2 regions of the Paenarthrobacter sp. NPDC090522 genome follow, and region 1 is predicted to be linked to the other one. Evidence: predicted binding sites of a transcription regulator. Region 1 holds the regulator's gene; the other holds the start of a gene.
The links. The regulator LexA, encoded in region 1, represses DNA repair genes until DNA is damaged. The targets are predictions, from matches to a motif close to TCGAACANNTGTTCGA.
Positions count from the first base shown of each region.

Region 2: ACIQT2_RS14330 (shikimate dehydrogenase) is a predicted target of LexA. The motif match lies at 2,436-2,451, and genes of this name have one in related genera.

Region 1 is NZ_JBIVXL010000003.1:36,373-41,989, forward strand. Features, by position in the region: gene ACIQT2_RS04095 (histidinol-phosphate transaminase) at 12-1,139, opposite strand; gene ACIQT2_RS04100 (LysM peptidoglycan-binding domain-containing protein) at 1,217-1,576, opposite strand; gene lexA (transcriptional repressor LexA) at 1,927-2,673, shown strand; gene ACIQT2_RS04110 (ATP-dependent DNA helicase) at 2,772-4,829, opposite strand; gene hflX (GTPase HflX) at 4,822-5,617, opposite strand, start outside.
Region 2 is NZ_JBIVXL010000010.1:16,955-22,571, reverse strand. Features, by position in the region: gene ACIQT2_RS14340 (MFS transporter) at 45-1,367, opposite strand; gene ACIQT2_RS14335 (IclR family transcriptional regulator) at 1,572-2,342, shown strand; gene ACIQT2_RS14330 (shikimate dehydrogenase) at 2,544-3,446, shown strand; gene ACIQT2_RS14325 (bifunctional sugar phosphate isomerase/epimerase/4-hydroxyphenylpyruvate dioxygenase family protein) at 3,446-5,317, shown strand; gene pcaH (protocatechuate 3,4-dioxygenase subunit beta) at 5,359-5,617, shown strand, end outside.

The DNA.
Region 1 (5,617 bases):
TGGGTGGCTTCTTAACCGAGCCGTGGAGCAACACCGGCCTCGCCGGCCAGCAGCGCTTCAAGAGCTTCCAGGAACGCTGTGGTCTCCTGTTCGGTACCGGCAGTGACACGCAAGTGCCCGGGGATCCCAACATCGCGGATCAGTACTCCAGCATCCAGCAGGCCCTGCCAGATGACTTGCGGGTTCTCCAAGCCACCAAAGAACACGTAATTGGAGTCCGAGGCCGCCGGCTTGAGGCCCATCCGCAGCAATTCAGTGACGATGCGGTCACGCTGGACCTTGATGTCCTCGACGTCGGCCATCAGGGCCTCGCGGTGCTGCAGGGCTGCCAGGGCGGTCGCCTGCGTTACCGCCGAGAGGTGGTACGGCAGCCGGACCAGGCGGATGGCATCGGTGACCTCGGGCGCCGCAGCCATGTAGCCCAACCGCGCACCGGCAAGTGCGAAAGCCTTGCTCATGGTGCGGGAAACAATGAGCCGTTCCCGGCCCGGCAGCAAGGTCAGGGCACTGGGAGTGTTGTCGTGGGCGAATTCGTGGTAAGCCTCGTCCACGATCACGATCGCCTGGCTGGCCTCTCCTGCTTCATAGACAGCCTCCACGACGTCCAAGCCAAGACCCGTTCCGGTGGGGTTGTTGGGCGAGCACAGGAAGACGATATTTGCGCCCGCCTCAGCCACCTGCGCGGCGGCAGACGCGGCGTCCAAACTGAAATCCCCGCCACGAACACCACGGACGTACTCAGTGTCCGTGCCGCTGGCCAGGAGGGGGTACATGGAATACGTGGGAGGGAACCCAAGGGCCTTGCGGCCGGGACCACCGAAAGCCTGGAGGATCTGCTGGAGAACCTCGTTGGATCCGTTGGCAGCCCAGATGTTCGCAGGACTGAGGCCGTGGCCCAGGAATTCCGCCAACGCCTCCCGCAATTCAGTGAACTCGCGGTCGGGGTAACGGTTCAGTCCGGTGGCCGCTGCGGCCACGGCTTCGGTGATCGCGGCCTGGACATCGGCGGGCACTCCATGGGTGTTCTCGTTGACGTTGAGCAGAATCGGAACGTCAAGCTGCGGTGCGCCGTAGGGGCTCAGTCCACGCAGGTTGGTCCGGAGGGGAAGTCGGTCGAGTCGCTCAAGCTGGTCAGTCACCCCACCAGTTTAAGGTGCGCCGGTGAGTGCCCTGTAACTGTGACGCCGGAGAGGATCCGCGCCACCGTCCGTATGGACTACTTGGCAGGAACAAACAATTGCTGACCGGGGGTGATGCGTCCGCCACGGAGATCATTCAGCTGGATGATCTCCGTGATGACGTCCCGCGGGTCACGCTCGGGTGCGGCAGCCCCTGCAATGCCCCACAGGGACTGACCGGGCTGCACGGTGACACTGACGGCGACTGGCGGTTGCAGTTGCGACGGGGAATCCGAGGCCTTGGCCGGCGAGTTCAGGAAGCCCGCAAACGTGAGCAGCGCGGCCACGAGCAACATGGCCGGGATGCCAAAGAAAACGATCCGCCCGCGCCGGGTGAGCCGGATGCGGGTGGGTACCGGCGCGTTGCGGAACTCGTGGAACGTTGTGACTGCGGACATGAGCTGAGCCCTTCTGAGCGATTGCCTGGTCCCGGGGAACCAGGACCCTGCTGCCAATACCTTGTGTTCGTTGGTCTCGCCGCGATATTCGAACACTTCCTTCGAACATCTCGGCTTCGATCCGGATTACTAGAACACATATTCGAACCTTGCTATGACATTTTTAGCACTTATCAACGAACGGTGTCGAGACTCGCTAGAACAAATGTTTGATAAACGCTGGTGCCTGGCCTACGTTTGAGGGAAGAAACAGGCACAAAAGCAGTGCATCAGGAGGGTCTGACATTTTTGACCCACATCCCGGCAGCACTCAGAACGCCGCCGGGCGGAACGGAAGGGCAATGGCGAACATGGCAGCGAAGGCCACAGGCGGCGGGGCACCCCTGCGGAGCCAACAGCCCACCAAAAGTCCCAAAAGCCTGACTGTCCGTCAGAAGAAGATCCTCGAGACCATCCAGCGCTCCGTCAATGACAACGGCTACCCGCCCAGCATGCGCGAAATCGGGGATACGGTGGGATTGGCCAGCCTCTCGAGCGTCACCCACCAGTTGTCCCAGCTGGAAAAACTCGGCTACCTCAGGAGGGACCCCAAGCGTCCTCGCGCCATGGAAGTCCTCATGCCACTGACCCTTGACGGTGGTGCCACCATCCCGGGAGTGGAAGCCCCCGCAACGTTGCGCAGTACCGGCGGCCTCGCCGTCACCGAGCTGGCAAGTGCCAGCGACACCGCGATGGTTCCCCTGGTGGGCCGCATCGCTGCCGGTGGCCCGATCCTGGCCGACCAGACCGTGGAGGACGTCCTGCCCCTCCCGCGGCAATTGGTGGGCCATGGCGAACTCTTCATGCTGAAGGTCGCCGGTGATTCCATGATCGACGCCGCCATCTGCGATGGCGACTGGGTTGTTGTCCGCCGGCAGAATGACGCCATCAACGGCGATATCGTGGCAGCCCTCCTGGACGACGAGGCCACGGTCAAGACATTCCGCCAACGCGACGGCCACACTTGGCTCCTCCCCCAGAACACCCAGTACGAGCCCATCCTCGGCGATCAAGCCACCATCATGGGCAAAGTCGTGTCGGTGTTGCGCTCCCTTTAAGGGCCATCCTCCAGAAGGTCTGTTCGAAGACCCGCGTCGGCACACACTGCTTCAGGGGTGCCCGCGCCAGCGGTGGCGGGCACCCCTGAAGAATCGTCTTATCGCCCGCTCCGGGCCAGCCTTTGCAAGGCGCCCTGGACGGTCTTCCGGTCGGTCGTGGCCCAGAAGGGCGGCAAGGCAGCCCGCAGGAAGCCGCCGTACCTTTCGGTGGAAAGCCTCGAGTCGAGTATCGCCACCACGCCCTTGTCTCCCGTAGACCGGATCAACCGGCCTGCTCCCTGCGCCAGGCGGATTGCGGCATGGGTCGCCGAGACGGCCATGAACCCGTTTCCACCGGACTGAGCCACAGCACGCGACCTTGCCGTCATCAGGGGATCATCGGGCCGTGGGAAGGGGATCCTGTCAATGACCACCAGGCGGCACGAGCCACCCGGCACGTCCACCCCCTGCCACAGGGACATGGTGCCGAAAAGGCACGTATCGGGTTCGTCAGCGAACTGTTTCACCAGCGCTGCCATGGTGGATTCTCCTTGGCACAGGATGTCCACATCGAGCCGCAGCCGCATGGCTTCCGCGGCTTCCTCGGCTGCCCGCCGGGACGAAAACAGGCACAACGCTCCGCCGCCGGAGGCACGGATGAGGTCCTCAAGCTCGTCGAGGGCTTCGGGCGAGGTGCCGCGTCCGGGCTTGGGCAAGTGCTTCGCCACGTAGAGGACGCCCTGCTTCGGATAGTCAAAGGGCGATCCCACGTCCAAGCCTGTCCAGCTGGGAGCTCCGTCCCCCAGCAGGCCCAGCCCGCCCGCGGCCGGCTCGAACGCCGACCCGATGGCCAGCGTGGCGGACGTCAGAACCACCGTGTGGCCCGCAAACAGCCCTTCCCGGAGGCGTCCGGCCACGCTCAGGGGAGCAATATTAATGAGTGCGGGAGCTGTTTCGTCAGGCGGCGAGTAGCCCTGCTGGGGATCGAAAGTGCTGTTCCTGGAGAACCACACCACTTCACGATTTTCCTTCGCGGCCAGCAACCGCTCCGATAGTTCCAGAATGAGCATGAGCCGCGAACGGGCCAACTGGCGTCCACCGTCCACGGCGTTCGACGAATCCGTTTTCGAATCGGACAGGGCGGCCCTGGTGGCGTCCCGGAGCTGGTCCAGGCAATCAAGTTGTTCGTCGTTGAGGCCGTTGGGCACCAAGCCGCTTGGAACACCAACAAGGGCCATGTCCAACCTGTCCGCGGCCGCGTTCAGGGCATCGACGGTGATGGCCGTGTGCTTGCGTGCGCTTGAGGCCGCAGCATGGATCATGGCCACGGACAACTGGCCGGACACGGCTCCCGTGACCCGGTCCTGGAGTTCGTGGGCTTCGTCCACCACCACCACGTCATACTCCGGAAGGACTGCCAGTCCCTCAAAGGCGCTCACGGCGAGCATCGCGTGGTTGGTGACCACCACATCGGCTTCCGCCGCCCGGGCGCGTGCCTGCTCGCTGAAGCACTCCTCCGCCAGGGGACACTTCTGCGCCCCCAGGCATTCCATCGAGGTAACTGAAACCTGGCGCCATGCACGGTCTGTCACACCCGGCATCAGTTCGTCGCGGTCGCCCGTGGCGGTCTTCTCCGCCCACTCGCGCAGCCGCACTACTTCCTTGCCCAGTTGCGACGACGGCCCGCCCAGCGATGCGGCGAAGTGCGGCACGCTGGTGTCCTCTCCGAGGGAGAAAAGCTGTCCCTCGGAGGGTTCTTCGCTGGGAAACCCGCCCTCGAGCTTTTGCAGGCACACGTAGTTGGCCCGGCCCTTGACGAGCGCCACATTCACTGGCCGTTCCAGGGCCGGGTTGATGGTCTCCAGCAGACGGGGAAGGTCCCTCCCCACGATCTGCGTCTGGAGGGCCAGGGTGGCGGTGGACACCAGCGTGGGCTTGTTGCTGTCCATGGAATGGGCGATCAACGGGATCAGGTAAGCCAACGACTTACCCGTTCCCGTTCCCGCCTGGACCAGCAGGTGTTCCCCGGACTCGATGGCCCGGGCAACGTGCTTGGCCATTTCATGCTGGCCAGTGCGGCTTTGGCCGCCCATGCCTGCAACAGCCTTGTCCAACAGCTCGAGGGTGAACTTCTCCCCCACCGACGCAGCGGGTTCCGCCGCCACCTTCTCAACCATTGCTGACGAACGACTCCAGCTCGGCGGCCAGGCCCTCGCGGACCATCGCCACCACGCGCGTGCCGTCTTCCTCGTGCTCAAGGCTAAGGATTTCGGCGTCGGAGTTATGCAGCTTGTTGATCAGCTCGCCGCGGTTGTAGGGAATGAGCACCTCCAGCCGGACGCCCGGCCGCGGGATCGACTGGCTGATGGTCTCCAGGAGTTCGGCAATTCCCTCCCCCGTGCGGGTCGAAACGACGGCGTGGCGCGGTTCCTTCTGCCTGAGGCGCTCAACGACGAACGGATCCGCCACGTCCACCTTGTTCAAGACGATGATTTCCGGAACCTTCCGGGCATCGACTTCGCTGAAGACTGTCCGCACAGCCGCAATCTGACCTTCGGGATCAGGGTGCGAGGCATCGACGACGTGCAGGATCAGGTCCGAATCCGCCACTTCCTCGAGCGTTGAACGGAATGCCTCAACCAACTGTGTGGGCAGTGAGCGGACGAACCCCACGGTGTCGGCCAAGGTGTAACCGATACCGTCAGGCGTTTGGGCCTTGCGGACCGTGGGATCCAACGTGGCGAACAGCGCGTTCTCCACCAGGACACCGGCATCCGTCAGGCGGTTGAGCAGTGAGGACTTGCCGGCGTTGGTGTAGCCGGCGATCGCGACGGAAGGAACGGCATGACGACGGCGGTTGGCCCGCTTGGTCTCGCGCGCCGGCTTCATCGCGGCGATCTCCCGACGCAGCTTGGCCATCCGGGTACGGATGCGGCGGCGGTCGAGTTCGATCTTGGTTTCACCG
Region 2 (5,617 bases), on a different contig from region 1:
GCTCCCAGGAGCCGGGAAGGAGCGCTCCTCCGCTACAGGCTGGACTACTTGTGCAGGCCGAGTTGGGCCGTCGGGACCTTTGCGGATTCACGGGCCGTCAGGGCGGAGACGGCGGCGATCACGCAGATGATGCCGCTGAAGATGGAGATCTGGACCCATCCGCCGGCCTTGGTTCCGCCCATGGCCGTAACGATTGCCGGAGCGAAGCCTGCCATGAGGAAGCCGAGCTGCGTGCCGATGGCCAGGCCGGAGAAACGGACCTTGGTGCTGAACATTTCTCCATAGAACGACGGCCAGACGGCGTTGGCTGCGGCATAACCGAACGAGAAGAACACGATCGAGACCAGGAACATCAGCGGCACATTGCCGCCTTCGAGGGTCAGGAGGAAGACCGGTGTCATGATGGCGCTGGCCAGGGCTCCGTAGACGAACACGGGCTTGCGGCCGATCTTGTCCGCCAGCATGCCGAACAGGGGCTGGGTGCCAAGTGCCACGATGTTGGCCGCAACCACCAGCCACAGCGTAATGGTGCTGTTCACGTGGGCTACGTCCTGGGCGTACTTGATGGCCAGGGTTCCGAACACCGTGCTGACGGCGGCGATGAAGGCGCAGCACACCACGCGGAGGACGTCGCGCCAGTGCAGCTTCAGGAGGTCGGCGATGGGCAGTTTTGCGATTTGGTTGTTCTTCTTGGCCTCGGCAAATGCGGGCGGCTCGTGCAGGGTGCGGCGGATGAAGTAGGCCACCATCACCACCACGGCACTGAGCCAGAACGGGATGCGCCAGCCGATGCCGTACTTGATCTCGTCGGGAAGTGCCACGACCGGGATGAAGACGAGCGCTGCCAGGATCTGTCCACCCTGCGTTCCGGTGAGGGTCCAGGAAGTGAAGAACGAACGGCGGTTGTCCGGAGCGTGCTCCAGCGTCATGGAGGAGGCGCCGGCCTGCTCGCCGGCGGCGGAGAGACCCTGGGCCAGGCGGGCCAGCACCAGCAGTACGGGTGCCCACCAGCCGATGGTCTTGAAGTCCGGCAGGCAGCCGATCACAAAGGTTGCCGCACCCATAAGGACCAGCGTGAACATCAGGACCTTCTGGCGGCCGATCCGGTCACCGAAGTGGCCCAGGATAATGGCGCCCACCGGGCGAGCGACGTAGGCGAAGCCAAAGGTCGCGAAGGACATGATGGCGGCGTTGGCGTCCGCATCCGGGAAGAAAACGTGCGGGAAGATCAGCGCGGCGGCCGATCCGAAGATGAAGAAGTCGTAGTACTCAACGGCGCTGCCGAGGAAGCTGGCGAGTGCGGCTTTCTTGGGCGTTCCCTTGGTTGTTTCTGTGCCTGGCGTCGCTGACGGCATTGTTTGGCTCATGGGGGTGTTCCTTCTGTGACGACGATGTCGCGGATAAAGCTGTGCGGAGATCCCGGGCGAGGTGCGGCCTGAGCTTCCCGATAAGTAACCACATGGTGAGAGCTACTTGTGTAATACAGCAATAGTGGCTGTGAGTGCGGTCACTTGTCAAGAGAAGTAATCACCATCTAGAAATAGCTCTCACAATGTGAGAGCATTTCTCCTATGAGTGTGAAAGAGGACACAAAGACCGACATGGTCGGCAAGGCCTTGAGCCTTTTGGTACTGCTGGGCAACGAGCCGAAGGGGGCAAGTGCTGCGGATCTTGCCAGGAGTGCGAGCCTGCCGTTCAGTACCACCTATCGCCTGCTGGGCTCGCTGACGAGGGACGGCTTTGTGGACTACGAGCCGGACGGCCGCCGGTACCATCTGGGCCTCCGCGTGTTCCAGCTCGGCCAGCGCGTTTCCAATCATCACGGTTTTGCGGCAACTGCACTGCCTGTACTGCAACGGGTTACCGAACGCACCCATGAGGCCACCATCCTCTCCGTTCGCGACGGCGACCATCACCTCACGGTGAACAAGGTGGACGGACCCAAGTCCTTCCGGGTCACGAGCGACCCCGGACACCTCGGCGCCTTGCACACCACGTCCGTGGGCAAGGCGATCGTTGCGTTCGAGACGGAGATCGAGCGCAAGCGGCTGCTCGAAGAACTTCCCCTTGAGGCCCTGACTGAGCACTCCATCACCGACCGGGACAAGTTCCGCGAGGAAATCGGGCAGGTCCGCCGCCAGGGCTATGCCGTGATGGATGAGGAGAACGAGATCGGCATGCGTGCCGTGGCCGTGCCGATTCTCAACTCGCAGGGCAACGCTTTTGCGTCGATCGCCGTCGCTGTTCCAGTGTTCCGCCTGACCATGGAGGAGCTCGTGGCGCACGTCCCCACCCTGCAGGAGGCCGCGGCAGAACTCGCGGCCCGCCTCCCGCAGCGCTGACCCAACTGGGTCGCATTTGTGCGCGTTTTGACCGCTCTAAACGCGCTTAATTGCGACCCAGTTGGGTGCAGGTGCAACCGAAATGTTCGCGATAAGAACAAGCGTGCGGAATATGAACAACTGTAGTAACCTGAGTCATACGTCCGGTCGGGACCGCGTTGATACGCACCGGCGGTACGTGAAAGTAAAAGGAGCTTGAGGATGAGCAACCGAGCCGAATCCGTTCTGGTGGGCCTGATTGGCGAAGGCGTGATGCCCTCGCTCACTCCGCCCATGCATGAACGCGAGGCCGATGTGCAGGGCCTTCGCTTGCTGTACCGCCCCATCGACCTGCTGGAGCTCGCACTGCCGGCTACCGCCGTCGGGGGTCTGCTCGAAGCGGCCCGGCAGATGGGCTTCAACGGCCTCAACATCACGCATCCGTGCAAGCAGCTGGTGCTGGAGCACCTGGACGAAATTTCCGACGACGCCCGTCGCCTGGGCGCCGTCAATACGGTCTTGATCCACGACAGCCGGTTCATCGGCCACAACACGGACTACTCCGGTTTCGGTTCGGCGCTCGCCGACGGGCTTCCGGAGGCCAAGCTCGATCGCGTCGTCCAGTTGGGCGCGGGGGGTGCCGGATCCGCCGTCGCGTACGCCTTGCTCAAGGCAGGCGCCAGGCAGCTGGATCTCGTGGACATGGACCCTGAGCGTGCCGCGGAACGGGCAGCCGAACTCAGCGAACTCTTCCCCGCCGCGACAGTCACCCCGCGGAGCATCGCCGAACTGGGACAGGTCATGCCCCTCGCCGACGGCCTGGTGCACTGCACCCCCATCGGCATGGCCGCGCACCCGGGCCTGCCGCTGGACATCGAGCTCCTGGAAGCCCGCCACTGGGTGGCGGACATCGTCTACCGCCCCATCGAAACGCAGCTGGTCCGCGAAGCGCGCGCCAAAGGCTGCGAAGTGCTCGACGGCGGCCGCATGGCAGTTGGGCAGGCGGCGGACGCCTTCAAGATCTTTACCGGAAAGGACGCTGACCGCGACCGCATGCGTGAACATTTCCTTGAACTCATCGCTTCCGAAGAGCAAGCACCCGCACTGGCAAAGGCGGCCCACTGATGCGCACCGGAATCGCAACCGTCTGCCTCTCCGGGACGCTGAAGGAGAAGATGCAGGCCTGCGCCATCGCGGGCTTCGACGGCATTGAAATCTTCGAGCAGGACCTCGTCACGTCCTCGCTCAGCCCGGAGGATGTCCGGAAGATGGCGGCAGACCTGGGCCTGGGCCTTGACCTGTACCAGCCGTTCCGCGATTTCGACGGCGTCACTCCGGACCTGCTGAAGGCCAACCTCAAGCGGGCCGAGGCGAAGTTCAACCTGATGGAACGCCTGGGCATGGACACCATCCTGGTGTGCTCCAACGTGGCTACGGCAACCATCGACAATGACGAACTGCGGGCCGAACAGCTCCGCGAACTCGCCGAACTGGCGGGGGGCCACGGCGTCAAGGTGGCGTACGAGGCACTCGCGTGGGGCAAGTACGTCAATGACTACGAGCACGCCTACCGCCTGGTGGAGATGGTGGACCACCCCAACCTGGGCACCTGCCTGGACTCGTTCCACATTCTTTCGCGCGACTGGGACACTGCCCCGATCGAGGACATCAACGCGGAGAAGATCTTCTTCGTCCAGGTGGCCGATGCTCCCAAGCTCTCCATGGATGTGCTGTCCTGGAGCCGTCACTACCGTGTTTTCCCCGGGGAGGGACAGTTCGAGCTCGCCAAGTTCATGGGCCACGTGGTCCGGGCGGGCTACACCGGTCCGGTGTCCCTCGAAGTTTTCAACGATGTGTTCCGGCAGTCGGACGTTGAGCGGACGGCCGTGGATGCCATGCGCTCGCTCATCTGGCTCGAGGAACAGAGCGCCAAGTGGCTGGCGGGCACGTCCAGTCAAACCGCAGCCGGCAACGGCAGTCCCGGCCGCCGTCGTTATCCCATGGAACTGGCCACGCTGCCCAAGGTGAACGAGCCGGCAGGCTTCAACTTCGCCGAGGTCAAGGCGGACGACACCGCCCAACTGGAGAAGCTCCTTGGCCAGCTCGGCTTCGAATTCGAGGGCCGCCACCGCACCAAGGATGTCCAGCTGTGGACCATGGGCCAGGCCCGCGTGATCATCAACGAGCAGGCACCCTCGCACACCGAACCGGCTATTGCCGCGTTGGGGTTCGACGTCGACTCTCCCGTGATTGCCTCCGCCCGCGCCCAGCAACTCAAGGCGCCGGTGGTGGCCCGGAAGGTCCAGGCGGACGAGGAAGTGTTCCAAGGCATCGCCGCGCCGGACTCCACCGAGATCTTCCTGTGCCAAGGCAGCCCTGACGGCACGGCCGCCTGGACGCACGAGTTCGGCGAGGGGCTGGAACACCCGGCTACACATCAAAACGCCGTCATTGACCATGTGAACCTCGCCCAGCCGTGGCAGCACTTCGACGAAGCCGTCCTCTTCTACACCAGCGCATTGGCTCTCGAGCCGCAGCCGTTCGCCGAAGTACCCAGCCCCAGCGGTTTGGTGCGTTCGCAGGTCATGCAGACCACCGACGGCGCGGTACGGCTGGTGCTGAACCTGGCCCCGGCGCAGCAGGCCGACAAAGCACGCAAAACTTACCAGGAACATATCGCGTTCGCCGTGGACGACCTCGTGGCAACTGCCCGGTCCGCCCGGGAGCGCGGCCTTGAGTTCCTGCAGATTCCGGCCAACTACTACGAGGACCTGGACGCCCGGTTCGATCTTGAACCCGGCTTCCGGGACACGCTCCAGGAGCTCAACCTCCTGTATGACCGGGACGCCAACGGCGAATTCCTTCACTTCTACACGGCCACTGTGGGCAGCGTGTTCTTCGAGATGGTGGAACGCCGCGGCAGCTACGACGGCTACGGAGCGCCCAACGCCCCTGTGCGCCATGCCGTCCAATACGACTCGCTCCACCGGGCATAGCCGCCCGAACCCGACAAAGAATCCATAGAAAGGAGCCGGCTGTGCCGCAAGACAACACCGCACAAGCTCTCGAATCCGAGGACCTCGTGCCGCCAGCTGAGCCACACGCCGCGCACGATTCCAAGAAGGTGGAAACGCAGGCAGACCTCAGTGCCGAGATCAACGGCATCAAGGAGCGCTACGCGGAGTCGCTGAAGAACGGCAAGGCTCCCGAGACCATGCCGCGCTTGGACTACGCGCCCTACCGCAGCTCCATCCTGCGCCACCCCACCAAGAGCCTGCACCACGCGGACCCGGAGA